DNA from 3 places in the Methylocella tundrae genome. Region 2 is predicted to be linked to each of the others. Evidence: predicted binding sites of a transcription regulator. Region 2 holds the regulator's gene; each other region holds the start of a gene.
The links. Region 2 encodes PhoB, which activates phosphate uptake and scavenging genes when phosphate is short. Its sites were predicted from a motif close to TGTCATNNANCTGTCAT; they were not measured.
Positions count from the first base shown of each region.

Region 1 (9,566 bases), 1.0 Mb from region 2:
GGGCGGCCATGAAAATGGTCGTTCTCCGTAACGAACACTCTGAGCAAAACGGCTTCGACGGGCGAACGCATGCCGGCTCTCCCCCGAAAGGGCTGGTCGGAAACGGGCGCTGCGCCCTTTTTTATAAGTTCGAGGCGACGCATCCCGGCGCTCTTCAAGGATAGACCCGTTTTGGCGCTTCATCAATTGCGTGAATGGCGCTCGCAGCTTCGCCCGCGGCGGTAGTGGGTCAGTTTGAAGCGGGCTAGCGGGCTGTCTCTCGTGACGATATAATGCCTCATGGCTAAATCCATTATCACGCCCGAGGAAGGCGCAGAACTCCAGCGCCTCAATGAAGAGTTTGAGGTCGCAAGCGCACGCGCCGCTAAAGCCCTGCTCGTCGGCAATCGTCAGCTCGCCTCAGAGGAGGATGCGAAAGCAGCGGCGGCGATCCGTCGAATTAAGGAAATTCGAGGGGAGTGATGACCAAAACGCTCAAGTGCCCTCGCGATCCGAGCCAATTAGCAAAGTTCATCGTGGACGTGGCCAGCGGGCAGGTGTCCGAAATTCCAATTGCCGAGAGGCGGCCGTCGAAGAACGCCCACCAAGCAAAGTCCAAGACTATTTCGCGTCTGGCATCGGCAAAGAAAGGGTGAATTGGACCATTCTTCGCCCGTAGTGGCGAGCAACTTTCTCGCGCAATTGCCTCATGTCGGTACAATCTTTTGCCATCCCAACGACCTCGAAGCATCGAGAGACGAGCGCACGGACGCCGAGGTTTTCAGTTAGTTGGCGATGCCAGCGGACGCCGGGCGGCGGTTTGTTGCTTTTAAGATATTCTGCCACGTCGGGGTCCAACGTGTCGTAAATCATCTCAATAACAAGCTTACCCCACCATTTCGGCCGGCTTTTCAGACTGCCCTTCCAGCCCGTAAGCCTTCCAAACTCTGCCCATAACTCGTCAGGGAAAGTCTTTTCCCAAGCTCGCAACTCGTCAGCTATGAATGCGCGAAGCTTCACCTGAAGCGCGTCTTCCGCCCTGACGTATTGGTAGCCCGTTGCTTCATCAATAAGAGCCTCGAGGCCAATTTTAGCGCACGCTGACAAGAAAGCGCTGGCCTTCATTGCCATCTGCATCTGGCGGTCTGTCAGCTTTGGAAGCTTTGAGTTCGGGTCGAATGAGGACTGGAGAGCAGCAACGAACCCTTGGCAGACCTCAATCATCAGATCGGCAGGCAAGCCTTTGACGGCTTTCTCGAGCCCCTCGACCTCAAGTAGCCGAAACGGCACAAACCTCTCGAGCACTAAGTCCTTGTCTATAAATGGCTCTAGCGCTTTTACTGCTATGTATTTCTCGAGGGCGCCGCCCCCTTTAATTCCAGTCAGGAGCTCGGTTGCTGATGTGCGCCCGATGATTTTTTGTCCGTCGTCAAGGACATAGCACGGCACCTCGAGACCAACGATATTCAAGCTTCCGCGCCATCGCGCAATCGGCATCGCGGGAATCGGCTCGAGCAATTCTTCTGGTCCGAAGGCTTCCAATTCGGTGTCGTCGCCGTCGATTGTTGCAGGCAATTCGGGCTTCGCCCAACGCGCAGCGGCTGCCTTTCTTGCGCTCTCGCTCCGCTCTTCGGCGCTAAGTGAGGCGGCGCGCGCGTGGCCGCCCTTGGCCCGGCCTTCCTCGCGTTCTTCATCCGCAGGATCGGTCATATTCTTCTCCATGCGTGCGAAATGCACGCATGGACTATTGCACGCATACGAATTATGTGTCAATATGCGTGCATTGGAGCACGCATAAATGAACAAGCTGGCCGCCGAAGATCGTACCCGCATTCTTCACTTTCTTTGCGAAGGCCAGTCAATCCGCGCTGTGACTCGCCTTACGGGCGCGAGCAAAAACACGGTCACTAAGCGGTCGAAACAATTTCAAACTGACCCACTACCCCGCGGCCGCTCTCTCTTGCATCCGCTCCGGCGAACCCATAGATGGGAGTAGGCTTCCCGGCCAAACCGGCCCCTCCACAGAAAACCCAAAAATGCAGCAATTCCCGTCCGGTTCGGACTCATCTCGCGACTCCTGGCACGCGACGACGATCATCCTGGTCAAGAAAGACGGCCGCACGGTCATCGGCGGCGACGGTCAGGTCTCGATCGGGCAGACCATCGTCAAGGGCAACGCCAAAAAGGTGCGCCGGCTCGCCAAGGGCGAAGTCATCGGCGGTTTCGCAGGCGCGACCGCCGACGCCTTCACCCTGTTCGAGCGGCTTGAGGCCAAGCTGGAGCAGTACCCCGGCCAACTCATGCGCTCCTGCGTCGAACTCGCAAAAGACTGGCGCACCGATCGCTATCTGCGCCGGCTGGAGGCGATGATGCTCGTCGCCGACAAGCAGACGGCGCTGGTGCTCACCGGCAATGGCGACGTTCTGGAGCCGGAAGCGACCGAGCGCGGATCGGTGATGGGCATTGGTTCGGGAGGCAATTACGCGCTCGCCGCCGCGCGGGCCTTGCTCGCGACCGACCTCGAGGCCGAGGCGATCGCGCGGCGCTCGCTGGAGATCGCCTCGGAGATTTGCGTATACACCAACCGCAACCTCGTGATCGAATCGATTGCCTCAAACTGAGGTTCGGGCAGGATCGAGAAGCTTTGCCGATGATTGGGCTGTTATGACCGATTTTTCTCCTCGCGAGATCGTTTCCGAACTCGACCGTTTCATCGTCGGGCAGCACGACGCCAAGCGCGCGGTCGCCATCGCTTTGCGCAATCGCTGGCGCCGCCTGCGCCTCGAAGGTTCTATGCGCGATGAAGTTCTCCCCAAGAATATTTTGATGATCGGCCCCACGGGCTGCGGCAAGACGGAGATTTCGCGCCGCCTCGCCAAGCTCGCAGGGGCGCCCTTTTTAAAGGTCGAGGCGACGAAATTCACCGAAGTCGGCTATGTCGGCCGCGATGTCGAGCAGATCATCCGCGACCTCGTCGAGACGGCGATTGCGATGATCCGGGATGAAAAACGGAAGCTTGTCCGCGCCAAAGCCGAACTCGCGGCGGAAGACCGGCTTCTCGACGCGCTCGTCGGTCCTGGCTCCTCGCCCGCGACGCGCGACAGTTTTCGCAAAAAGCTGCGCGCCGGCGAACTCGACGACAAGGAAATCGAGATCGAACTCGCGCAAGGGGGCGGGTCGTCCCTGCCGATGTTTGAATTGCCCAACATGCCTGGCTCGCAGATCGGCGCCATCTCGATCGGCGATATCTTTGGCAAGGCGCTTGGCAAGGGCGCCAAGCCGCGCCGCACCACCGTGAAGGACGCCACGGCCCCCCTGATCACCGAGGAGAGCGACAAGCTCGTCGATCAGGACGCAGTGGTGCGTGAAGCGATCGAGGAGGTCGAGAACAACGGCATCGTCTTCCTCGACGAGATCGACAAGATCTGCGTGCGGGAGGGGCGTGGCGGCGCCGATGTTTCGCGCGAAGGCGTGCAGCGCGACCTGTTGCCGCTGATCGAGGGCGCGAGCGTTCCGACCAAGCATGGCGTGGTGAAAACCGACCATATCCTGTTCATCGCCTCTGGCGCCTTCCATGTGTCGAAACCTTCGGACCTTTTGCCGGAATTGCAGGGGCGTCTGCCGATCCGGGTCGAGCTTGCGCCGCTGACGGAGGATGATTTCCGCCGCATTCTGACCGAGACGGAGGTCAGCCTCATCAAGCAATATGAGGCGCTGCTGCGCACGGAAGGCGTCGAACTGGTTTTTACGCCGGACGCCGTCAATGCGCTGGCAAAGATCGCGGCGCAGGTCAATTCCTCCGTTGAGAATATCGGCGCGCGGCGGCTGCAGACGGTCATGGAGCGCGTGCTGGATGACGTCAGCTTCACGGCGGCGGACCGCTTCGGCGAGAAAATCATCATCGACGCGGCTTTTGTGGAGAAAAACATCGGCGATCTGGCGAAAAACGCGGATCTCAGCCGGTTTATTCTTTAATCAGCCGTTTCATCAAAGGGCGTCCGGCTCGGATTTGAGCGGCCTTTTTGCCGGGGCGCTTGCCTTGACGGCAAATCCTTGCGATAGCCCGGCGCCTTCGTGGAAAAATGTCAATCGCCGGGAGCCCTCGCACATGGCGCAATTCGCAGAACGGGTTTTTTCCGGCGTCCAGCCGACGGGCAACCTGCACCTTGGCAATTATCTCGGCGCGATCGTCAAATTCGTCGAATTGCAGCGCACGCATGACTGCATCTATTGCGTCGTCGATCTGCACGCCATCACCGTGCCGCAAAACCCTCTCGAGCTGAAGGCGAGCATAAGGGAGGTGACGGCGGCCTTCATCGCGTCCGGCGTCGATCCGAGGCAGCATATCATCTTCAACCAGAGCCAGGTCGCCGAGCACGCGGAGCTCGCCTGGGTGTTCAATTGCGTCGCGCGCATGGGCTGGCTGAACCGCATGACGCAGTTCAAGGAGAAGGCCGGCAAGGACCGCGAGAACGCCTCGGTCGGGCTTTACGCCTATCCGTGCCTGATGGCGGCCGACATCCTGCTCTACCGCGCAACCCATGTGCCGGTCGGCGAGGACCAGAAGCAGCACCTTGAGCTCGCGCGCGATATTGCGCAGAAGTTCAATCTCGACTACGCCGCCTCGATCGCGGCCAATGGTCATGGCGAGGCTTTTTTCCCGCTGCCTGAGCCTCTCATTCAAGGCCCGGCGACGCGTGTGATGAGCCTGCGCGACGGCGCGAAGAAAATGTCGAAATCGGACCCTTCCGACTATTCGCGCATAAATCTTTCGGACGACGCCGACGCCATCGCGCAGAAGGTGCGAAAGGCGAAGACCGATCCGGAGCCGTTGCCGTCGGATGTCGAGGGCCTCGCGAAACGCCCCGAGGCCGACAATCTCGTCGGCATCTATGCCGCCCTGAACGGCGAGACGAAGCCGGAGGTCTTGAAGACATTTGGCGGCGCCAATTTCTCGGCGTTCAAATCGGCGCTGGTCGATCTGGCGGTGGCGAAAATCGGCCCGATCGGCGCGGAGATGAAGCGGCTCAAGGATGACGCCGCCTATATCGACGGCGTGCTCACGGACGGCGCGGCGCGGGCCAAACTGATCGCACGGGAGAATATGGCGGCGGTGAAGGATATTTTGGGCTTCGTGCGGTAAGCGCGCGGCCGCGAGAGCGCGCGCCCGCGCCCTAATCCTTCGGGCAGAACAACCCGTAAAAAGCGTTCAGCACGGACAACACCTTCGGGTCGGCGACGGCGTAATAGATCCGCTTGCCTTCCCGTCGCGTCGTCACCAGTCCCTCCGTCCGCAGCACGCCCAATTGTTGCGACAGCGTCGGCTGGCGGATATCCAGCAGCGTCTCCAGCTCGCCGACTGATTTTTCGCCCTCTGTCATCTGGCACAACAACAAGAGCCGGTCCTCGTTGGCGAGGACGCGCAGCAAGGCCGTCGCGCCGTGGGCGGCGCCCCGCATTTTTGCGACGTCGATCGACGCCTTGCTCTCGTTCATGCCTTCTATCATTATACTATAAAATATTTTATTGCAATATATTATATCACAATATATTATATAAGAGGAAGATGGCGGCGTGGCCATCGTGTGATCCGATCTGAAAAGGCTGCGCCTTTTCGCAACCGCGCCTCAGGAGTTTATGCATCATGAGCCTTTCCGCCGCGACTTACCGGGAGCTGACCCAGGGGGTCTCCAAGAACCTTGCCACCTTGCGCGCCGATCTGCCCGAGGTGATGAAGGGCTTCAGCGATCTGGCGCGCACCGCAACTCAGGACGGCGCCCTTGACAAAAAAACGAAAGAGCTGATCGCGCTGGCTTTAGGGGTCGCGTCCCGCTGCGACGCCTGCATCGGCTTTCACGTCCAGGCTTTGGTGAAACTCGGCGTGACCAAGCTTGAGCTCGAAGAAATGCTGGGGATGGCGGTTTATATGGGCGGCGGCCCATCCTTGATGTACGCCGCCAATGCGATCGCCGCTTTCGAGGAATTTTCCGCCGCGGCGTGACGCATGGCAGGGCCGGACCCGGTTCGTACGTCCCCCGGATGAGCACCGTCTTCTCACTCTTCGAGACGCCGCTGTCGCGGCTTCTCGGGATGAGGGCGCCTGAACGGCAGTTCCAGCGCCGCTCAATACGTCAAGCCTTCCCCTCCAGCGCCTCCAGTTCGGCGATCAGCCCCTCGATCATGCCAAGGCCGATCTGCCAGAAGGCGGGATCGCGCGCGTCCAGGCCAAAAGGCGCCAGAAGCTCGTCATAGGGCTTCGCGCCGCCCGCCGACAGCAAAGCGAAATAGCGTTCGGCGAAACCTTCCTGCGCCTTCTGATAAACGCCATAGAGCGAATTGACGAGACAATCGCCGAACGCATAGGCGTAGACGTAGAAAGGCGAATGGATGAAATGCGGAATATAGGCCCAATAGGCTCTGTAATCCTCGGTGAATTCGATCGAAGGCCCAAGGCTCTCGGTCTGCTCGCTCATCCAGAAGTCGCAGATCTGCTCGGCCGTGAGCTCTCCGTTGCGGCGTTCGATATGCACCTTGCGCTCGAAGGAATAGAAAGCGATCTGCCGCACGACGGTATTCAGCATGTCCTCCACTTTTGAGGCCAGCATGGCGCGGCGCTCGGCGACCGTGTCAGCCCTCGCGAGCAGGGCGCGGAAGGTCAGCATCTCGCCGAAGACCGAGGCGGTTTCGGCCAGCGTCAGCGGCGTCGGCGCCATCAAGGCGCCATTGTGAGCCGCCAGCACCTGATGAACGCCGTGGCCGAGTTCATGGGCGAGCGTCATCACATCGCGCGGCTTGCCCTGATAGTTGAGCAGCACATAAGGGTGCGCCGAGGGCACGGTCGGATGGGCGAAAGCGCCGGGGCTTTTGCCCGGCCGCACGGGCGCGTCGATCCAGCGCTCGTCGAAAAAGCGTTTCGCGATGCCGGCCATCCTCGGAGAAAAATCGCCATAGGCGCCAAGCACAGCTTCACGCGCGGCGTCCCAGGGGTAGGTTTTGGCCGGAACATTGGGGAGCGGCGCGTTGCGGTCCCAGAATTTCAGCGCCGGCTTGCCGAACCACTTGGCCTTCAGCCTGTAATAGCGGTGGGAGAGGCGCGGATAGGCGGCGCGCACCGCGCTGACCAGTGCATCCACGACCTCACGCTCCACCCGGTTGGAGAGATGGCGTGAATCCGCGACGTCCTTGAAGCCGCGCCAACGATCGGAAATCTCCTTATCCTTGGCGAGCGTGTTGGTGATCAGCGTAAATGTGCGCACATTCTCCTTGAGAACGCCGCCAAGCGCCTTGGCGGCCTTTTCGCGCAGCTCTTCTTTTTGATCCTGAAGGAGATTGAGCACCGGCTCGATGCTCAGCGACTGCCCGTCGACATCGAAGCGCAGCGCCGTGATGGTCTCGTCGAACAGCCGGTTCCACGCGCCATAGGCGGTGACGGATTTTTCGTGGAACAATTGTTCGAGCTTGTCTTCGAGCTGATAGGGCTTGCCTTTGCGGATGTCCTCGATCCACGGCCGGTAATGCGCCAGCGGTCCCTCGGATAGAGCCTTGTCCAGCGCGCCTTCGTCGAGCCGGTTCAATTCGAGTTCGAAAAATAAAAGATGCGAGGAGGCGGCGGTCATTCTCTCCTGTGTGTCGCCATAGAATTTGGAGCGGACGGGGTCCGAGGTGTCGCCGGCATAGACGAGACCGGCATAGGACATGATGCGGCCGAGCAATTCTTCCAGCGCCTCATAGCGCTTCACCGCTTCCGCGAGCGCGACGCCGCTCTGATCCTTGGCGAGATCCTCGATCTTTCCGCGATAGGCCTCGCTGAAGGCTTTGCACTCGGCCTCGGCAGAGTTGAGATCGGCGGTGAAGGCGGGGGCGTCGGGAGCGGCGTAAAGATCGGCGAGATTCCATTCCGGCAAGGCGCCAAGGTCAACTGGCTCGCCGCTTTGGCGCGCGGCTTCCGCCGCGGCGCGGACGCTATCGATGGACCGGAAAAAGCGTATGGGGGACATGGGCGGACCTGATCTTTAACGAGGCGGCGGCTTTGCGCGCGGGAAGGATGGCCGCTGTCTTCATATCGGAGCGGACGCGGCAAGATCAACCGTGAGGCGCTCCCGTCCGGCGGCTCGCCAGCGCGGCCTTTGTAATATGCCCGACACAGAGCCAAGCCTAAGTGTCTCGCCCGATCTTGCAGAGCGCCGCAACCGGCGCCGCCGCGATTGCATTTCACAGGATAAATCCGGAGACGCCATGAAAACCCAGCTTAAGTCCCCCGTTCACGCAGCGCCTGGCGTATGGATGCGCCGCGGCGCGGCGGCGATCGCGCTGCTCGCCTTCAGCGCAGGCGGCGCATTTGCTCAATCCGTCGCCTTTGAAGGCGCGACCTTCGTCAACAAGGGACTCGTCGGCGCCGCCCGCGTCCCGTCGAACGCCCTCGACGAATATAATGAGACGCTCGGGGGCTTTGGCTCCGGCATGGCGCTCGACCTTTCGAGCTGGCAAAAGGACAGGGACGGCGGCTATAGCGGCGTGCTTTACATGCTGCCCGATCGCGGCTGGAACACCCAGGGAACGATCGATTTCCGCGGCCGGCTGCATCGGTTCGAGATCAAGCTCAATCCGTTCTACGGCGCCAGCACCGCCAGCCAGAATCAGCTGTCGCTGCGCTATCGCTCCTCGGTCCTGTTCAATGGCGGCGAGACGACCGGCCTCGACCCCGCCGCGGCGAAGCCCGCGACCCGGCGCTTCCCGGACCTGCCGATCGGCTCCGACGGGCACATCAGCGTCGACGATGAAGCCGTGGTTCACCCCGGTGACGGCACCGTCTGGGTCAGCGACGAATATGGCCCCTATGTCTATCACTATACGCTGGGCGGCAAGCTGCTCAACGTCATCCGGCCGCCGGAGGCCTTCATCCCGAAACGCAAGGACGCCTCGGGCAATCTCGTCGAGAGCTTTTCGGCCGACAGCCCGCCCATCGGCGTGACCTACAATCCCGATCCCGGCAAGCCCGTCGCCGGACGGCAGGACAATCAGGGCTTTGAGGGGCTGGCCATGAGCCCCGATCGCAAAAAGCTCTTCGTTCTGCTGCAAAGCGCGCTGACGCAGGATCTCGATCCGGCCAATGTCAAGACGACGCGTCACAATACGCGGTTGCTCGCCTATGATCTGCGGGACGAGAAGCCAAGGCTCGTTGGCGAATATGTCGTGCAGCTGCCGCTCTATCAGGATCAGACGACGACCAAGACGAAGCTTCTCACCGCCGCGCAAAGCGAGCTTCTGGCTTTGAACGATCATCAGTTCCTCGTCCTCGCCCGCGATAGCAGCGCCGGATTCACAGCTGCTTCGCCCGCCTCCGTCTATCGCAGCGTCGACCTCATCGACATCTCAAAGGCGACCAATATCGCCGGCGGCGTCTATGACCAGACAGGCGGATCGGTCGCGCCGCTCGGCGTGCTGAACAGCGCCATCACGCCGGCCGCCTATCAGAAGTTCCTCGACATCAACGACAATGCGCAGCTGAACAAATTCAACCTGCACAATGGCCTGCCGAACAATGCGAACGACCTTTACGAGAAATGGGAAAGTCTCGCCCTCGCGCC
Region 1 is NZ_CP139089.1:2,728,875-2,738,440, reverse strand. It holds gene SIN04_RS14920 (DUF190 domain-containing protein) at 1-71, opposite strand, end outside; gene SIN04_RS14915 (hypothetical protein) at 280-462, shown strand; gene SIN04_RS14910 (P63C domain-containing protein) at 601-1,689, opposite strand; partial or broken gene SIN04_RS20280 (IS1 family transposase) at 1,778-1,891, shown strand; gene hslV (ATP-dependent protease subunit HslV) at 2,016-2,600, shown strand; gene hslU (ATP-dependent protease ATPase subunit HslU) at 2,644-3,954, shown strand; gene trpS (tryptophan--tRNA ligase) at 4,088-5,122, shown strand; gene SIN04_RS14890 (ArsR/SmtB family transcription factor) at 5,154-5,474, opposite strand; gene SIN04_RS14885 (carboxymuconolactone decarboxylase family protein) at 5,624-5,980, shown strand; gene SIN04_RS14880 (M3 family oligoendopeptidase) at 6,111-7,976, opposite strand; gene SIN04_RS14875 (esterase-like activity of phytase family protein) at 8,215-9,566, shown strand, end outside.
Region 1: SIN04_RS14875 (esterase-like activity of phytase family protein) is a predicted target of PhoB. The motif match lies at 8,107-8,123, and genes of this name have one in related genera.

Region 2 (9,566 bases):
GCGAGGAGAATGAAGTTTCCCGAGATCGATCAAAAGATCATGAAACGGGAAAGTTAACGCCCTCTAACGCTTTCGACGGGACGGGGAAAACCGATCGCCGTTTGCTGATGAAAACCGCTTTTCCACGGCTGCGCTGTGCGATTACGCTCCTCGCTCAACGCTGAATCTCGTCTCGAGTCTGTATATATCGGTCGCCGGGCCGATTTTTTAAGGCCGGGAACGAAGCCGAAGCCCGCAAGTTCTGCGGTTTGGCAGGCCTGATCCGCGCATCCCGGCATATTCAATCAGCCGAGCTTCGGTTTGAATGCGACGAGGTTAGGCTTTGGGCGCTTGCGCGACGGTTAACAAGGTTTTCGCACTTCGTCCCGAATTTGGGCGCAAAATGCTGGAAATGGTTACGAAAAGCCAAGCAAACGAAGATCCCGGCCTTAAATTAAGACGTGATCACGGTCAGTTGAGATGTGTATCAAGAATTGTCTTGGAGCGACGAACAAATGACGTCTTCATGGCGAGGCCTTGCTAGTGTCGCGTTCGCGCCGCATAAGCACGCCCATATGACCCCCGCGGCGCCTTCTTATTGATCCGCGAGGCGGGTCAGAAGCGAGGATCGCCAGGGACCAGAAGTTTTGGATCAGGGACTTATGCATAACAACGTCCGGCCTCAATCCGACGGCGGGGGGGCGGCTGGCTCGCCGCGAGAGATGGCTCCGCTCTTTTATGAAGCTCCGCTGGAGGACGCCCATGCGCGGAGCGTGCGCAGCGTGGCGGCGCATCACCGCTCCTTCGGAAAAAAGCTGGCCGCCGGCTTCAGCGTTGCGATTGCGGCCTTCTCGATTTACGTCCTCATTCGCACCCTTTCCGGCGTCAATCTCGCCGATTTGCAGCGGGCGATCGCGGCGACGGGCAATGATCAGATCGCCTGGGCGGCCTTGCTGGCTGGCGTGTCCTTCCTCGCCTTGACCGGATATGACGCGCTGGCGCTGCGCCAATTGCGCGTTCGCGTGCCTTATAAAACGACGGCGCTCGCTTCTTTCACCAGCTATGCAATTTCCTTCGTGCTCGGCTTTCCTTTGATCACCGCGGGTACGGTCCGCTACTGGATTTATTCCCAGGTGGGGCTTGCGGCGAGCAAGGTCGCGAGCCTCACGATCATCGCCGGAGTGACATTCTGGATCGGCATGATTCTCGTGATCGGCGCGGGGCTCGCCTTCCGGTCGGAGGCGATCAGCGCAATCAATCATCTCACCCCTGCGTTGAATATGCTGATCGGCGCGGGGCTGATCGGCGGCATCCTTTGCTATCTCACATGGGTGACGGTCCGTCGCCGCACTGTCCGGATCCAGGGTTTCCGGCTGGAGCTGCCGGGCCTTGCATTGTCGCTCGGCCAGATCGTCCTTGGCGTCGTCGACCAGTGCGCCGCCGCCGGGGTGCTTTATGTGCTGCTGCCTCAGCAGCTCCACATCGATTTCTTCACTTTCGCCGCAACCTATGTGTTTGGCTGCATTCTCGGCGTCGCCAGCAATGCGCCGGGCGGCATTGGCGTGTTCGAGGCGACCATGCTGAAGGCCTTGCCTGGAATTGCGCAGGAGCCCTTGCTGGCTTCTTTGCTGCTGTTTCGCGCCATCTATTATATCGCGCCCTTCATTCTCGCCCTGGCTCTTCTTGGCGCGCATGAGGCCTTCCGGCGCTGGAAAAGCCTGCGCGAAGCAATGGACCGCACTGAAGCGCAGGTGGACGATCTCGGCTGACCGGAAGGGCGTCGCCGGCGCAGCCTGGCGAAGAGGAGGCTCCCCGCACGTCTTGCGTTGAGGGCGCCTTGGCGGCGGAGCGCGGATGGCAAGCTGATTGATTCAGCGGCGCCTCTCGCAAGGGACGCGGGCGACTGTCAAAAAAGAGTTTTAATCATCTGTTTCAATTTACATTCGATTCGCGCTCCGTTACAGGCCGCGCGTCTCGCAACCAAGGCTGAATGAAGCTTGACCGGATTTCTCGCGCAAGGCGCTGAACGCGCCGCCAATGACAGAGGGTCATGAAAACTCTCGCCGCCGTCAGGAGCTTGCCGGCCCGGGACCGCCTGATGGCGGCGCGGCTCATCGACGCTTTGCCGGAAGGCGTGATCGTCATTGATGCGAGCGATCGCGTCGTCGCCGTCAATGCCCCGGCGCTGGCCCTTTTCCCGGCGCTGCGGCCTGATCTTTTGCTGGCGCGGGGGCTGCGCGCGCCGGATGTTCTCGACGCCGTCATGCGCGCGCGCGCCTCTGGCCGGCCGGAACGCGCCACGTGGCTCGATCGCGTGCCGGTCGAACGGTTCTTTGAACTCAACGTCGCTCCGATGGAGGGCCCCCCCGGTTCGGCGACGATGATCCTGACCTTGCGCGACCTCAGCGAGGCGCGGCGGGTCGAGCGCATGCGAGTCGATTTCGTCGCCAACGCAAGCCATGAGCTGCGCACGCCGCTCGCTTCGCTGCTCGGCTTCGTCGAAACACTGCAAGGCCCGGCGCGTCACGACGAACAGGCGCGGGTGAAATTTCTAGGCATCATGCGGGAGCAGGCGAGGCGCATGACGCGCCTTGTCGATGATTTGCTGTCGCTGTCCCGCATCGAACAGAATCTGCATCTGCTGCCGCAGTCGCCGGTCGATCTTGTCACAATTCTTCGTCACATCGCTGACACACTCGCGCCGATGGCGCTGGAAAATAACACCGTCCTCCATGTCGACGCGCCGGCCTCGGTGATCGTCCCCGGCGATCGCGACGAATTGTTGCGCGTTGTCGAAAATCTCGTCGAAAACGCGATCAAATATGGCGCGAGCGATCCTGGCTGCGAGGATCGAGACGTCGAGATCACGCTGCTTTCCCAGGAGCGTCACTGCGTGTTCAGCGTCCGCGATCACGGTCCTGGCATCGCGCCGGAACATTTGCCGCGCCTGACCGAGCGCTTCTATCGGGTGGACGCCGGCCAAAGCCGAGCTAAAGGGGGGACTGGGCTTGGCCTTGCCATCGTCAAGCATATCGTCGCGCGCCATCGCGGCCGTCTCGGCATTGAATCACTGCCTGAGCAGGGTTCGACATTCAGCGTGACCCTTCCGCTCTACGCGAGCTGAATTTAAGCGGCCACTGTCATGAAAGTGTCATGTAAGCTTCATACGGAGCTCTTGAAGACCACTTAGTTTCGGCTGGTGGGCTGATTTGGAAACCCTGCCTTCGGCCTTCCACGGAGCGATGACGTGCGGGATTGGCGATTTACAGTTCGGCGTCCTGGCGCTCTCCATACATTCAGCCAACGAAGAGGCATTCGATGAATTTCTCGTTCCTGCGAACGGCGCTCGCGACCGTCGCGATAGGGCTCGCCGGCGGTGCGGCCGACGCGGCGGATATCTCCGGCGCCGGCGCCACATTTCCGTATCCGATTTATGCCAAATGGGCGGATACCTATAAGAAGGAAACCGGTCTCGGACTGAACTATCAATCGATCGGTTCGGGCGGCGGGATCAAGCAGATCAAAGCCAAGACCGTGACGTTTGGCGCATCTGACATGCCGCTCAAGCCTGAGGAGCTCCAGGAAGCGGGCCTTGTGCAGTTTCCGACCGTGACTGGCGGTGATGTGCCGGTGGTCAGCCTCGACGGAATCAAGCCCGGTGAATTGCTGCTCGACGGCCCGACGCTCGCCAGGATTTTCCTCGGCGAGATCAAGACCTGGGATGACCCGGCGATCCAGAAGTTGAACCCAAAAGTGAAATTGCCGTCAATGGCGATCGTGGTCGTTCATCGTTCCGATGGGTCTGGAACGACATTCATCTGGACCGATTATCTCTCGAAGGTGAGCGCTGACTGGAAGTCCAAGGTCGGAGCCAGTACTGCTGTCGAATGGCCCGCGGGCATCGGCGCCAAGGGCAATGAAGGCGTCGCCAATAACGTCATTCAGACGAGAGGCGCAATCGGCTACGTGGAATACGCCTACGCCAAACAGAACAAGATGACATTCGTCAATATGATCAACAAGGACGGCAAGTCCGTGGCCCCCGAGGCCGAGAGCTTCAAGGCCGCCGCCGCGAACGCCGACTGGGCTAATGCGCCGGGATTTTACCAGATCCTGACAGACCAGCCGGGCGCGCAGTCCTGGCCGATCGCGGGCGCCACTTTTATCCTGATGCACAAAGCGCCCCAGGACGACGCCGCCGCCGCTGCGGCTCTGAAGTTCTTTAGCTGGGCCTATGAGAAGGGCGATAAGGCCGCCGAGGAACTTGATTACGTACCGCTGCCTGACTCGGTTGTGGCTCTGATCAAGAAGGAATGGGCTACCGAAATCAAGGGCGCCGACGGCAAGCCGCTTCTGAACTGAGACTTGCGGGAAGAGCGATTTCATCGACCTTCTTTGATCTGCTCGCATGGCGGGCGCCGTGACGAATGACCCGGCGCCCCGGACGGTTCTTGGTGGAAACGAGAGTGAAAGACCTCAAGGAGAAGGCCGTGGTGGACCTCGCAGTCGACGGCGCCGTGTCCGGCAGGGCGCTGAGCCGGATCAGAATTCTAAACTGGCTGAAGCTCAAAGACCGAGGCTTCCGGCTGCTAACGCTCAGCGCCGCGCTCGCGGTTCTGCTCATTCTCGGCGGCGTCATCGGCTCCCTGATCGTCGGCTCCATTCCCGCCCTCAAGGCGTTTGGATTCGGCTTTCTCGGCACGCAGACATGGAACCCCGTGACGGAAAAATTCGGCGCGCTCGCGCCGATCTACGGCACGCTGGTGACGTCGGCGATCGCCATGATTTTCGCGGTGCCAATCGGCCTTGGCGTTGCAATCTTTCTGACCGAACTCTGCCCGCAGCCGCTGCGCCGCCCGATCGGCATTGCAATCGAGCTTCTGGCAGGAATCCCGTCGATCATCTACGGCATCTGGGGCCTTTTCGTCTTTGCGCCCTTTCTGCAAAGGCACATTCAGCCGGCGCTGATCGACACATTCGCGAACGTGCCCGTCCTCTCGTCGCTTTTCGCGGGGCCGCCCTATGGCATCGGCATTCTGACAGCCGGCTTCATCCTCGCCATCATGGTGCTTCCCTTCGTCACTTCCATTTCGCGCGATGTGTTTGAAACCGTGCCCGTGGTGCTCAAGGAGGCGGCCTATGGCTGCGGCTGCACGACCTGGGAAGTCATCCGGTCGATCGTTCTTCCCTACACGCGCATCGGCGTCATTGGCGGGGTCATGTTGGGCCTTGGCCGCGCGCTCGGCGAAACGATGGCCGTCACATTCGTCATTGGCAACGCGCATCGCATCTCGGGCTCGCTGCTTGCCCCCGGCACCACGATTTCGGCGAGCATCGCCAATGAGTTCACCGAAGCGGTCGGAGACCTTTACACCTCCGCTTTGATCGCCCTCGGCCTCATCCTCTTCATCATCACGTTCTTCATTCTCGCGATCGCGCGCTACATGCTGATGCGGATTGAACGTCAGGCGGGGACTTGATTCATGTCGCTTTACGGCCGGCGTCGGCGCACCAACAATATCTATCTGGGACTGTGCTATGCCTCGACCGTGTTCGGGCTTGGATGGCTGGTCATTATTCTTCTCGAACTCTTCATTCAGGGCTTTGGCGGTCTGTCCCCGGCTGTCTTCACGCAGATGACGCCGCCGCCGGGATCGGCCGGCGGCCTTCTGAACGCTATCGCGGGCAGCCTCGTCATCACCTTTCTTGGCGTCGCCATCGGCACGCCGCTCGGCCTCCTCGCCGGCACCTATATGGCCGAGTATGGGCGTCATACCAAGCTGACCTTTGTGGTGCGCTTCATCAATGACATTCTGCTCAGCGCGCCGTCCATCGTCATCGGCCTTTTCATATATGAGATCATGGTGGCGCGCGTCGGTCATTTCTCCGCCTACGCCGGAGCCTTTGCACTGGCGGTGATCGTGGTTCCCGTCGTCGTGCGCACGACCGAGGATATGCTGCTGCTCGTGCCCAATCCATTGCGGGAGGCGGCCAGCGCGCTTGGATTGCCGCGCTCCATCGTCATCAGCAAAGTGTCCTATCGCGCGGCGCGCGCCGGCCTCATCACAGGCGTCCTTCTGGCGGTCGCCCGCGTCAGCGGGGAAACGGCGCCATTACTCTTCACCGCCCTCAACAATCAGTTCTTCAGCACCGATCTGAACGCGCCAATGTCGACCCTTCCGGTGGTCATCTTCCAGTTTGCGCTCAGCCCCTACAAGGAGTGGCAGCAGCTCGCCTGGGCCGGCGCTCTCATCATCACCCTTGCTGTGCTCGCCCTTTCCATCATCGCGCGCGTGCTCGGCGCCCAAAGGACCGCGAAATGACTGCGACGAACAACATCGCCAATCTGCCGCAGAAGGTCAGCGTTCGCGACCTCGATTTTTTCTACGGCGAGACTCACGCTTTGAAGAGCGTCAGCCTGCCGCTTTACACCAACAGAGTGACCTCTTTCATTGGACCGTCCGGCTGCGGAAAATCGACGCTGCTTCGCGTGCTGAACCGCATGTATGATCTCTATCCGAAGCAGAGGGCCGAGGGCGAAGTGCTGCTCGATGGCGAGAATATCCTGAAGCCGGATCAGGACCTCAATCTTCTGCGCTCCCGCGTCGGCATGGTGTTTCAAAAGCCGACGCCGTTTCCGATGTCGATCTATGACAACATCGCTTTCGGCATCAAGCTCTATGAGAAAGTCAGCAAATCCGAGCTCGACGGCAGGGTTGAGGCGGCCTTGAAAGGCGCCGCGATCTGGACGGAGGTCAAGGATAAGCTGAAGGCCTCGGGCCTGTCGCTCTCCGGCGGCCAGCAGCAGCGGCTCTGCATCGCCCGCACCGTCGCCATTCATCCAGAAGTGATCCTCCTGGACGAGCCTTGCTCGGCTCTCGATCCAATTTCGACGGCCAAGATCGAGGAGCTGATGGACGAGCTGAAGGAAAACTACACTCTTGCGATCGTCACGCATAATATGCAGCAGGCGGCGCGCTGCTCTGACTACACGGCCTTCATGTATCTTGGCGAGCTTATTGAATTCGGGGTGACATCGCACGTGTTTACCTCGCCCGAGAAAAAGCAGACGCAGAACTATATCACCGGCCGGTTCGGCTGATTGCTCGCCAGGGCTTCGAGGAACACGACATGTCCGATCATATTGTGAGAGCTTACGACGCGGAACTTGAGGGCCTCGGCCAAAAGATCGCGGAAATGGGCGGTATCGCTGAAAAAATGCTGTCCGACGCGATGGACGCCCTCGCCGATTTCGACACGCAGCTTGCGCATGCGACAATCGCCAGCGATCCGCGCCTCGACACGCTGCAACGCGAGATCGAGGAGCAGGCGATCTTAACGATCGCGCGGCGCCAGCCTCTCGCCGTTGACCTGCGCGAGATCATCGCGACCATCAGAATATCGAACGATCTCGAACGCGTTGGCGATCTCGCCAAGAATATCGCCAAACGCGCCATCAAGGTCGCCGCCGACGTGCGTATTCCGCGCGCCATCGTCGGCCTCAAGTCGATGCACGATTCCGCCGCGATCCTGTTGAAGGACGTGCTCGACGCCTATTCGCAGCGCGACGCCGCGCGCGCGCGCGAAGTCTGGACCTATGACGCCGATCTCGACTCTCTTGAAGACTCGGTCTTTCGCGACCTGCTGACCTTCATGATGGAGGATCCGCGCAATATTTCATTCTGCGCGCATCTTTTGTTCTGTTCAAAAAACATCGAGCGCATAGGCGATCACGCCACCAATATCGCCGAGACGGTGGTCTATCTCGTGACCGGCGAAACCATGCCGGCCGATCGTCCGAAGGGCCGCAGTGTTCTTTCCGAATTGCCGACCGCAGCGGGTTGAAATCCATGAGCGAAATTCAGACTTCCGTTGAAACCCGGACCGGCGCGGGACGCGGCCTCTCCGCGACGCCAGCTCCCCGCATTCTCGTTGTCGAGGACGAAGCCGCTTTGAGCCTGCTCCTCGCCTACAACCTCGAGGCGGAGGGTTTTGTCGTCGATCGCGTCGAGCGCGGCGACGAGGCCGAAATCAGGCTGAGTGAAGTCATCCCCGATCTCATCATTCTCGACTGGATGCTGCCAGGCGTCTCCGGCCTCGAGATCTGCCGCCGGCTTCGCGCGCGCGAGGTCACCCGCACGCTTCCGGTCATCATGCTGACGGCGCGCGGCGAGGAAAGCGAGCGCGTGCGCGGCCTTTCGATCGGCGCCGACGACTATGTGGTCAAGCCGTTTTCAGTGCCCGAACTCATGGCGCGCGTTCGCGCTCTGCTGCGGCGGGCGCGGCCGGACCGCGTCGCCGGCGTCCTTTCGGCGGGGGATCTTGAACTCGATCGGCAGAACTGGCGCGTTCATCGCGGCTCGCGCGACGTCCACCTCGGACCGACGGAGTTTCGCCTGCTTGAACATTTGATGGAAAAGCCCGGCCGGGTTTTTTCGCGCGCGCAATTGCTGGATAGCGTCTGGGGCCTTTCGGCGGAAATCGACGAGCGCACGGTCGACGTGCATGTCGGGCGTTTGCGTAAAGCTCTGTCGAACACGGGTGAAAGGGATCCGATCCGCACCGTGCGGGGAGCCGGCTATTCCTTCGATGAGACGTTCAGCAAGGCATAGCCACGATCTGGAACGCGCGCCGGTTTTTCGGTTTTCAGACAAGATCATGCGGCGGTTGCAGCGCGCATGATCGCCAAAAAGAAGCGCCGGGAGCTGGCCAAAAGGCAAGCTGGCGGAACGGGCTCTTTTTCACATTGGACTGCGATCGGCGGAGGATGGGCCTCGCCGCTCCTGCGGGCAAAGCCAGATTATCGGCGTGCAAAAGACCGGCTGCGCCGCGACGGGGCGCGCGGAGCCGCAGGTGGCCTTGCGCTTAAAACCAGCGGAGCGCTGCGCCTTCAGCTTGACTTCTGCGGGCGCTGGCGGCGTCGATCCTGCTGCGGCTGATAGGCGATAGCGGCGTGGCATCCGCAATAGGGGCCTTCGCCCGGCGTCTTGCGCGCGCCGCAAAAGCGAAAGTCCGCCTGTGTCGGATCGCCGATCGGCCACCTGCACATGGACTCGCGCAATTCCAGCATCGTTACCGGCTCAGCGATCGGAACGACGACGTCGCGGTTTGGCGCGGGCGCCGGCGTTGCAAAAGCCACGGGCTGAACGGCCAAGGCCGTATTGCCGCGAATGAAGCTTGTGTTCGGCGAGATCTGGGCCTGCGCGAGATGGCCTGAAACGCCGTGTCCGTGGCCGCCCTGCGTTGGCCCGCCCCGGCTTTGCGCCGGATGCGGCGCCGGCCGGCCGGCGTGCGGGCGCACGGGCGGTTTCGACGCCTGTTGCGTGGCGGGCGGGGCGTCAGCCTTGGTCCGGCCCGAAAGCCCGAGCCGGTACACCTTGCCGATGACGGCGTTGCGGGTCAGTCCATTTGCGAGTTCGCTCGCGATCTTGCTGGCGCTCATGCCTTGGAGCCAGAGCTTTTGCAGCAACTCGATGCGTTCATCGGTCCAGGACATCACGGTCTCCTAGATTTGAGGCGATCTGAAATTCGAAGGTCTGACAATGCATTTGAAGCGAGCGCTCATCGAAAGAATCCGTAACAACAAG
Region 2 is NZ_CP139089.1:3,728,782-3,738,347, forward strand. It holds gene SIN04_RS19410 (lysylphosphatidylglycerol synthase domain-containing protein) at 702-1,748, shown strand; gene SIN04_RS19415 (ATP-binding protein) at 2,030-3,103, shown strand; gene pstS (phosphate ABC transporter substrate-binding protein PstS) at 3,298-4,341, shown strand; gene pstC (phosphate ABC transporter permease subunit PstC) at 4,431-5,459, shown strand; gene pstA (phosphate ABC transporter permease PstA) at 5,463-6,302, shown strand; gene pstB (phosphate ABC transporter ATP-binding protein PstB) at 6,299-7,081, shown strand; gene phoU (phosphate signaling complex protein PhoU) at 7,111-7,824, shown strand; gene phoB (phosphate regulon transcriptional regulator PhoB) at 7,830-8,591, shown strand; gene SIN04_RS19450 (GcrA family cell cycle regulator) at 8,870-9,475, opposite strand.

Region 3 (9,566 bases), 270 kb from region 2:
CCCGCCCGCGCGCGCCGAACCGCGGTCGAAACCGCTTTCACGGCCTCGGCCTGGCCGACGACGCGAGAACTCAGCGCCTCCTCCATCTTCAGCAATTTGTCACGCTCGCCCTCGAGCATCTTGTCGACCGGAATGCCCGTCCAGCGCGAGACGACCTGCGCGATATGTTCGGGCGTCACCGCCTCTTCGACGAGGACGCCGCCGCGCTTCGATTCGATCTCGGCGAGCTTGCGTTCGAGGTCCGGAATGACGCCATAGGTCAATTCGCCGGCGCGCTGATATTCGCCGCGGCGCTGCGCCTGCACCAGTTCGTTGCGGGCGGTCTCGAGTTGCTCTTTCAGCTTCTGCTCGGAGCCGAGCTTGTCCTTCTCGGCGTGCCAGCGCGCGGTCAGCGCGTCGGATTTTTCCTGCAACTCCGCGAGTTCGGACTCGAGCTTGACGAGCCGCTCCTTCGAGGCCGTGTCGGTCTCCTTTTTCAGGGCTTCCTGCTCGATTTTCAGCTGGATGATGCGGCGATCGAGTTCATCCAGCTCCTCGGGCTTCGAATCGATCGCCATGCGCAGGCGGGCGCTGGCCTCGTCGATGAGATCAATGGCTTTGTCGGGCAAGAACCGGTCCGCGATGTAGCGGTGCGACAGCGTCGCCGCCGCGACGATCGCGCCATCGGTGATGCGCACGCCATGGTGCAGCTCATATTTTTCCTTGAGGCCGCGCAAAATCGAAATCGTATCCGCGACCGTCGGCTCAGAGACAAAGACGGGCTGGAAACGCCTCGCCAGCGCCGCGTCTTTCTCGACGTGCTTGCGATATTCGTCCAGCGTCGTGGCGCCGACGCAATGCAATTCGCCGCGCGCGAGAGCGGGCTTCAAAAGATTCGAGGCGTCCATCGCGCCATCGGCCTTGCCGGCGCCGACGAGCGTATGCATCTCGTCGATGAAGAGGATAATGCCCCCGGCCGCGGCGGTGACTTCGGTCAGAATGCCTTTCAGCCGCTCTTCAAACTCGCCGCGATATTTGGCGCCCGCGATCAGTGATCCCATATCGAGCGCCAGCAGTTTCTTGTCGCGCAGGCTTTCCGGCACGTCGCCATTGACGATGCGCAAGGCCAAGCCTTCCACGATCGCGGTCTTGCCGACGCCGGGTTCGCCGATGAGCACGGGATTGTTCTTGGTGCGGCGCGACAGAACCTGAATGGTGCGGCGGATTTCCTCGTCGCGGCCGATCACCGGATCGAGCTTGCCCGTGCGGGCGGCTTCCGTCAGATCGCGCGTATATTTCTTCAGGGCGTCATAGGCGTTTTCCGCAGTCGCATTGTCGGCGGTGCGGCCCTTGCGCAATTCCTCGATCGCCTTGTTGAGGTTCTGCGGATTGACGCCGGCCTTTTCGAGAATTTTCCCCGCCTCGGTGTTCTTCTCCATCGCGAGCGCGAGCAACAGACGCTCCACCGTCACATAGGAGTCGCCCGCCTTCTCGGCGATCTTCTCGGCATTGTCGAAGAGACGCGCAAGCGCAGGCGTCAGATAAACCTGACCCGCGCCGGATCCTTCGACTTTGGGCAATTTCCCCAAAGCGAGATCGGTTGCGACCAGCGCATCGCGCGAGCGCCCCCCCGCCTTGTCGATGAGCCCGCCGGCGAGACCCTGTTCGTCGTCGAGCAGCACCTTCAGCAGATGCTCGGGTGTGAACTGCTGGTGTCCTTCGCGCATGGCGAGCGACTGCGCGCTCTGCACGAAGCCCCGCGCTCTCTCGGTGTATTTCTCAAAATTCATGGCTGTATGTCTCCCCCGCAAAAGCACCCGTCGGCGGGCATTGGCGGCTTAACTCAATTCGTCTGGCTACCCAGGTTGCTTGAGTCAAATGTAGGAAAAAAAAGCCTGGGCGGAAGGTTATTCGCCTTCAGAAAAAATGATGCGGCGCAGAAATCGCTTACGCCACAACGGTCAGGCCCGCCGGAAGCGGCCTCAGCCGCCATGGCGAGGTCGCTTTCATCTTTGCATTCACGGACGCGACTACGACGGAGCCATCACCACGCGCAGACGCGGCGCGGTCCCCAAGGCGTCCCCCGCCACCAGCAACGCGGCCCCGGCCGCCGCCAATAGCCATTCGGACGGCAACCGCCCCAAGGCCCTCGATGCCAGCCTAATCCGCAGCCGCCCCGAATCAAAATTGTCTCGGAAGACGGCGGCAGCGGCGACGGAGCGCTCGGCAAAGCCTGAGCCTCGAATGACGTCAGCGAAAGAGAAATTCCCAAGGCGGCGAGCATTGCTTTGGAGATCATGGCTTCACCTGTTTCCGTCCCAACATGGAAACGGAAACACCATAATCCGACGAGCGCAAGACCTTGGCCCTTAAGATTGATAAAATCTCTCGCCCATCAATCTCCGACAGGGTCTTTCGCGCTGCTTTCCGCGTGATTGGAATCATCGGCGGAGGCCGAATCGATCGCCATCTCCGCCTTGCTGCGACGCCGGCGCCGCGGCCGCAGGTGAAAGCCGTTCGGCTCGCGCTCAGCATCCGAGTGGCCGTCGCCGATGGGATTCAGCGTTTCAACGCTGGCGTTTGCTTCGAGCGGTTCACTTAGCGCGTCGGACACGGCGCGGACCGGCGCGGTTATGAATGCAGGAAGGCCTTTGGGTTCGCCATCATCGACCGGCGCCCTGTCGCCGCGCTGCTCGCGCGGGGCCTCGCCACGAAAATCACGCTGGCTGCGACCGCCGCGCGACGCCCGGCTTTCCTGCTCGCGCCCCGGAGCGTCGCGTCCCGGCGCCTGGCCGGATGCCGGCTCGCGTGAGCCCTGCTCTCTGGACGGACCACCGCGATCCGAACCATACCGCTCTTGTCCACCGCGGTCCTGGCCGCCACGCTCCTGGCTGCTGCGCTCGGAATAAGGGCGATCCTGATAGGATCTTTCCTGATAGGGCGCCCGCTCCTGACGCGGACCACGCTCCGGCCGTTCAAATCCCTGCTTTTCAGCGCTGCCGCCGCCGTTTCCATAAAAGCCGCGATCCTGAGGCTGTTGCGGATTGCCGGATTGCGGCTGCGGCGCGAAAGCCGGCTGCGGCGCTGCGAAGCGTTCCGGCGGCGAAGCGAACCGGTCTGGAATACCGGTAAAATCGTCTCCATCGTCGGTCTCGTCGGCGATGGCGTCGCCCGGCTGGCGCTGGTAGCCGGCGGCGCTCTGTTGCTGCGCCTGTTGGGCCACCGCGATGAGCCGGAAATAATGTTCGGCGTGCTGGAGATAGCTCTCCGCCGTGACGGGATCCCCCGAGGACTGCGCGTCGCGCGCCAATTGCAGATATTTCTCGCCGATATGATGTGCGGTGCCGCGAATTTTGACGTCCGGACCACTCGATTCATAGGAGCGCGTCAAAGGGTTCGGCCCTTTGCGATTACTGTTAGGTCGACCGCGCATGCGTTTGTTGTTCTGTCCTGGTCTCATCGATGATCCTTGAGTGGCGCCGTAGTCGCGACCCCCGAGCATCGCCTTATGGGCGAGTCGTCACGGTCCTTATCGAACCATTTTTCAAAGAGTTAAGGCGCGAGCAGTTGTTTGGGCTCTCCAGCCGGTGACGATACTCACGGAGCTTCCGTGGCATCAATCCTAGACCCTGTATAGCCAGGATCTTGGAGCTTGGGGGACGTTACCTCGGTTTCGCCGAGCGTCTCAGCTTAGCCGGAAGCGGGCTCACCACGTTCACACACTGCGTATTATGCGAGGACAGGTGGATCTCGACGCTAACCGCAGCTTTACAGGAGCGAAAAGGCAATCCTTATTCCGTGAAACTAGCCGCTTTCGAATGAAACGCCAAGGGCTTTTAGAAAATATCTCCAAGCGACAATTTGCTGCGTCCGAAGTGCGATCAGGCCGAGGTCAGCTCGCTTGCCAAAATAATACGTTCGCGACCGCCGAGGTCAAGTCGGAACTTGAAATTCGAAAAAGAAGCCTCTCGAAGCAACGCCGCGACCGCATCCCCTTGCCCCTCGCCAAACTCCAGTGCGACGACGCCCCGAGGGGCGAGCAGCGACGCGGCTGCGGGGATGATGGCGCGAAAGGCCGCGAGCCCATCTTCGCCGCCGTCGAGCGCCAGACGCGGATCATAAATACGCACTTCCGGCGCGAGGCTTTCGATCTCGCTGCTCGCTATATAGGGCGGGTTGGAGACGATGCAATCGAAGCGCGCGCTCAAAGCAGACGCCCAGTCGCCACAGATGATTTGTCCGCGAGAGCCCAGCCCATGCGCGGAAAGATTGCTGCTCGCCACGGCGCAGGCAGCTGGCGAAAGGTCGACTCCGACGCCAAACGCGCCCGGCAGGCCTTGCAGCAGAGCGCTCAGAATGGCGCCCGAGCCCGCGCCGAGATCAAGGATGCGCCAGCTTCCCTCGATATCCCCGGCAAAATGATCGAGCACGGCCTCGATCAGGGTTTCCGTGTCTGGGCGCGGATCAAGGGTCGCCGAGCCCAGCGCGAATCGCGCGCCCCAAAATTCCCGGTACCCGAGGATTCGGGAAACCGGCTCCCTGCCGAGACGCCGCGAGGCGAGGGTCTTGAGACGATCCGCGCCTTGGCCGAGGGGCGCGTCGGGATCGCGCACAAGTCCCGCGTGATCGATCTCCAATGCCGCGCAGAGCAGGACGCGCGCATCAAGTTCGGCGGACGCAATCTCGCCATCGGCGAAGGCGCGCGCCAAAATGCGCCGCGCCTCATCGCGCGGCGTCGCAGCGTCGAATCCGAAGGCGCTGTCCGATTTCACCGCGGCGAGCGCCCCTTTTTGCGCCTCAACGCCCTCACGCCGACGACCGCTCCGCCGCCTCGAGCAGAATCCGAGTCAATCGGGTGGCGAATTCCGGCGCATTGGCCGGCTTTTCGCCTTCCATCAGGCGGGCCTCGTCGAAGATCAGCCAAGTGATGTCCTCAATCTTCTGCCTGTCGGGCGAGCCGACAAGGGACGCCAGCGCCTGGATCAGAGGATGTTTAGGATTGATCTCAAGAATCGGCTTCGTCGCTGCGCCGAGCTGACCATGTTCGGCGAGCAGTTGTTCGAGCCGCCGGTCAGGGCCGCGGTCCGGCGCGATGAGGCAGGCCGGGCTCTGCGCCAGCCTGTCGGACGCGCGCACCTCGGCCACCGAGTCTTCAAGGGTCTGTTTCATCAGCGCGAAAAGAGCCGCGAGGCCGGCTGGCGGCTGCGCCTCGGGGGCTTCGCCGGCCGCAGCGTCGAGCAGCGGGATCGAGGCGATGTCGGCTGCGCCCTGCGTTACGGATTTGAAAGGCTTGCCCTCATATCCGACGGCGGTCGAGACCCAGAAGGCGTCGATCGGATCTGGCAGGAGCAAAACCTCGACGCCGCGAGCGGCAAATCCTTCGAGCTGGGGGCTCGCCGCGAGCCGTTTCAGATCATCGCCAAGGAGATAATAGATCGCCGTCTGATTTTCCTTGAGGCCGGCGATATAGTCCTTCAGCGTGCGCCCGCCCTCGGGGTGGGACGAACTCGCAAACCGCGCCAGCGCGAACAAAGCGTCGCGCTTTTCGGGCTCCTCATAAAGTCCCTCTTTCAATACGACGCCAAAATGCTTCCAGACGTCGTCGAATTTGGCGGAATCATTTTCGGCAAGCTTTGTGAGTTCGTGCAGAATCTTGTTGGCGACGCCCTTCTTGATCGCGCCAAAGACCGGGCTTTCCTGGATCATCTCACGCGAGACGTTCAGCGGAAGATCGGCGGAATCGACGACAAGCCGCACGAAGCGCAGCCATCTTGGCAGAACGTCGGCGTCGTCGGTGATCAGAACATGGCGGACATAAAGCCTGGCGCGGCCATGACGCTCTGGATTGAAGAGATCAAACGGGCGCGAGGACGGCACGAAGGCGAGAACCGTGTATTCGTGACGCCCTTCCGCGCGCCAATGGACGGTCAGGGCCGGGGCGTCGAACTGGCCGGCGAGCGTATGATAGAAATCAGCGTATTCCTCCGGCGTGATAGCGCTCTTGGGCTTCGTCCAGAGCGCCTGGCCATCGCTAAGCCGGCGCGGCTCGGCGTCTGGCGATTCGACGAGTTCGATCGGCGCCGCGAGCGCGCTTGAATGTTCACGCACGATCCCTTCGATCTTGTGCGCGTCGAGATAGTCTTTTGAGGCCTCGGTCAGATGAAGCACGACGCGCGTCCCATGCTCCGGCGCATGGTCGAGGTCGAGCGGCGTAATGGTAAAAGACCCCTTGCCGTCGGAACTCCAGACGAAAGCCTCGTCCGATCCGGCGCGCCGGGAGAAGACCTCGACACGATCGGCGACCATGAAGGCCGAATAGAAGCCGATGCCGAATTGGCCGATAAGGTCCACATGGGCCCCGCCTTTGCTCTCCAGCTCGGTCTCTCGCACGTCCTCGGCTTCTTGCGGGGACAGTTCGCCGCTTTCGGGCCTCGCGCCAAGCCGGTCGAGAAAGGCGCGGGTGCCGGAGCGCGCGATCGTGCCGAGCGAATCGGCGAGGTCCTCGCGCGTCATGCCAACGCCATTGTCCTCGATGGCGAGGGTTCCGGCATCCTTGTCGACGCCAATCGTGATGTTGAAGGGCTGCTTCGCGAGGGCAGGATCGGCAAGCGCCTCGTAACGCAATTTCTCACAGGCGTCGGCGGCGTTGGACAGCAATTCGCGCAGAAAAATATCGCGGTCCGAATAGATCGAATGCACCATGAGATGGAGCAGCCTGGCGACATCGGCCTGAAAAGGCTGTGCCTGAAAGGATTGGGATTGACCAGCAGCTTCTGACATGACGAGCGACTCTTTCCTCAAAATCAATTTCCGTCCGGAGCAGAATGCGCCAAATCGCATTTTGCTCTCTAAGCCTTTGCTCTGACGCATGATACGGGTCCGAAAAGTCGGCAACTTTTCGGCATCACGTCGAATGGAGGCGCGTAAATAAGCCACGCCCGCTCCTTGGCGGCGCGCGCGGCCCCGCAAGGCGCTGATATTGCCTTTGCGCAGCTTCGATGCAAGTGCCGCGAGCGTGGAAAACGGCTGCGCCGGATCTGTCGCACAAGCGTCAAGATAGGCCTTGCCCTGCCCTAATCAGCGCGCGATGATGCCGCCCGTTCCTGGCCGTGAGCAGCAAAACGCATGAATGATCCGGAGCCTGCCGAGGATAGCCGCCTTCCGATCATGACCGACGGCAGGGTGCAGGCGTTCGCCTCCCGCGCTGCTCCCGTCTCGCCGCGCCTCGTTGCAGGCGCGCCCCCGGTTCATGGCTCAGAGACGGTGTCGTTCGACCGGTTCGAACTGCGCGAGATCTTAAATCTTTACGGCCGCAAGGTCGCCGAGGGCGAGTGGCGCGATTACGCCGTCGATTTCACGCCGCAAAAGGCCGTGTTCTCGATCTACCGCCGCGCTTCGGAATGCGCCCTGTTCAGGATCGAGAAAACCCCGAAACTGGCTAAGAAGCAGGGCGCCTATAGCGTCGTCGCGACGACGGGCCTTGTGCTGAAGCGTGGCCATGATCTGCGCCGCGTGATAGCCATTCTCGACAAGAGACTGAAGCTCGTCTCGGGGTAGACTACTTGAATGCATCGCCCACCCCCGACGCCGCCCCGCCGGATGGTCAAGCCGCGCCAGCCGCCCGTATCCGGCGCCCGCGTCTTGCGGCCCTGTGCCTTGCCCTGTCGGTCCTTGGGGTGGGCTATGCCGTCCTGATTTCGGATTTCTACCACCTCACTGAACCCACGGAATCCGTCTTTCGGGAACGGCAAGCGGACGCGAGGCCGCCGCTCGACATTTACCTTGAGGTGCTCGCCGTAGAGCCGGCGCGACAGGCGATCGAGGTGCGGCTCGACTTTGCGACCCAAAGCAACTCCGGCGCCCCGCGCTTTCCCGGCTTGCCTGGAACGGACATTCTGGTCGAAGTGAACGACGGCGGCGACGTCCAGGAGATCGCACTGCAGGCCGGACAGCCGGCGATTTCGAAGACGCTTTCGCTCAGCGTGGACGGCCCATTCGAGAATTATCCGCTCGACCGTTACGACGGGACGTTGCGGATCCGGGCGATCGAGGGCAAGGACGCCGCCGGCGGAATCAGCGTCCCCCTGCGCCTTAGGACATGGGAGAATATCGCCAGCTGGGAGGTCGCAATGTCCCCTCGCTACGCCGCAGCTGGCGACAAGGGGCTGTCGCTCCATGTGCGGGCGCAGCGCCCTTCCGCGCAGATCCTTTTCGCGTTCGTCGTCTTCGCCGGAATGATCCTCCTCGCCGCCAGCGCGTTGACGATCGGAGGCCTCGTCTTCCTCGGCGCGCGCAAGATCGAAGCGGCCTTGACCGGCGCCCTCGGAGCGATGATCTTCGCCGTGCCGATGCTGCGCAACGTGTTGCCGGGCGCCCCGCCCCTCGGCGTTCGCGCCGACGCCTTCGTCTTTCTCTGGGTTCAGATCGGGGTCATCCTCGGCCTCGCGCTCTTCGTGGCGGCCTGGGCGCGACGCGGTCCGCCGCCATAAGGCGAAGGCCAAATCAAAAAAAAAGGCCCCGCCTGCGCGGAGCCTTCCTTAACCGTGCCCGAGCGGGGCTTAATTGTTCCTGCTGCCGCTGAGGTAGAGGAGCGACTGGAAGATATTGATGAAATCCAGATAAAGCATCAAAGCCCCATTCACGGATTTCTTGGTCGCGACCTCATGGCCGTCGCTCTCGTAATACATTTCCTTGATCGCCTGCGTATCCCAGGCGGTGAGGCCCGAGAAGATGAGGACCGAGAGGATCGACAGGCCGAACTGGAAAGCCGAGCTCTGGACAAAGAGGTTAACGACGCTCGCAATGACGAGACCGATCAGTCCCATGACGAGGAACGCCCCCATCGCGGAGAGGTCACGCTTCGTTGTGTAGCCGTAGAGGCTGAGGCCGCCGAACGCCGCGGAGGTGATGAAGAAAGCCCTGGCGACGGAATTGCCGGTGTAAATCAGCAAAATCGACGACAGCGAGAGGCCCATCGCCGCCGCGAAGGCGAAGAACAGGGCGCGCGCGGACGAAGCCGACATCTGGTTGATGCGGAACGAAAAGAACAGCACGAAGGCAAGCGGCGCCAACATCAGCACATAACGCAGCGGACTGCCATAGATGGCCGCGCCGAACGCCGTCAGATTGATGCTGCCCATCCTTGCGGCGGCCTGCGACGCGTCGCCGGTCGTGGCGAGCATGTTCACGCCGAGCGCCACCAAACCGGTCAAGGCGAGGCCCACCACCATATTATTGTAAACACCGAGCATAAAGGTGCGCAGGCCCTGGTCGATTTCGGCGCGACCTGCCCGTGCGACGCCCTGACCCCAGCGGGCGCTTGCGTTGCGGTCGAAGTCGGACATGAGTTCCTCTGGAAGTTATGGAGGCTTCACCGCCCCCGGCCGCCGCCGTTTCTGACACGCCAGCGTATGATCCAATATGGCCCAGAGGCCAACCCCATTCAAGGGCGCGCAACATGAACTATACTTAAGGTTGCCAAAGTCAAAGATCGCGCAGATAGGGCCCCGGCTTGCGCCCGAGGATGCGAAAGGTTCCGATCAACCCAAGCAGGATGGTGAGGATCAGCGCGGCGGCGGCGCTGCCGA
Region 3 is NZ_CP139089.1:3,461,751-3,471,316, reverse strand. It holds gene clpB (ATP-dependent chaperone ClpB) at 1-1,769, opposite strand, end outside; gene SIN04_RS20320 (GCG_CRPN prefix-to-repeats domain-containing protein) at 2,024-2,263, opposite strand; gene SIN04_RS18235 (DUF4167 domain-containing protein) at 2,375-3,412, opposite strand; gene prmC (peptide chain release factor N(5)-glutamine methyltransferase) at 3,861-4,751, opposite strand; gene htpG (molecular chaperone HtpG) at 4,786-6,759, opposite strand; gene SIN04_RS18220 (DUF2794 domain-containing protein) at 7,105-7,536, shown strand; gene SIN04_RS18215 (DUF4436 family protein) at 7,542-8,468, shown strand; gene SIN04_RS18210 (Bax inhibitor-1/YccA family protein) at 8,538-9,323, opposite strand; gene SIN04_RS18205 (ABC transporter permease) at 9,463-9,566, opposite strand, start outside.
Region 3: SIN04_RS18220 (DUF2794 domain-containing protein) is a predicted target of PhoB. The motif match lies at 7,018-7,034, and genes of this name have one in related genera.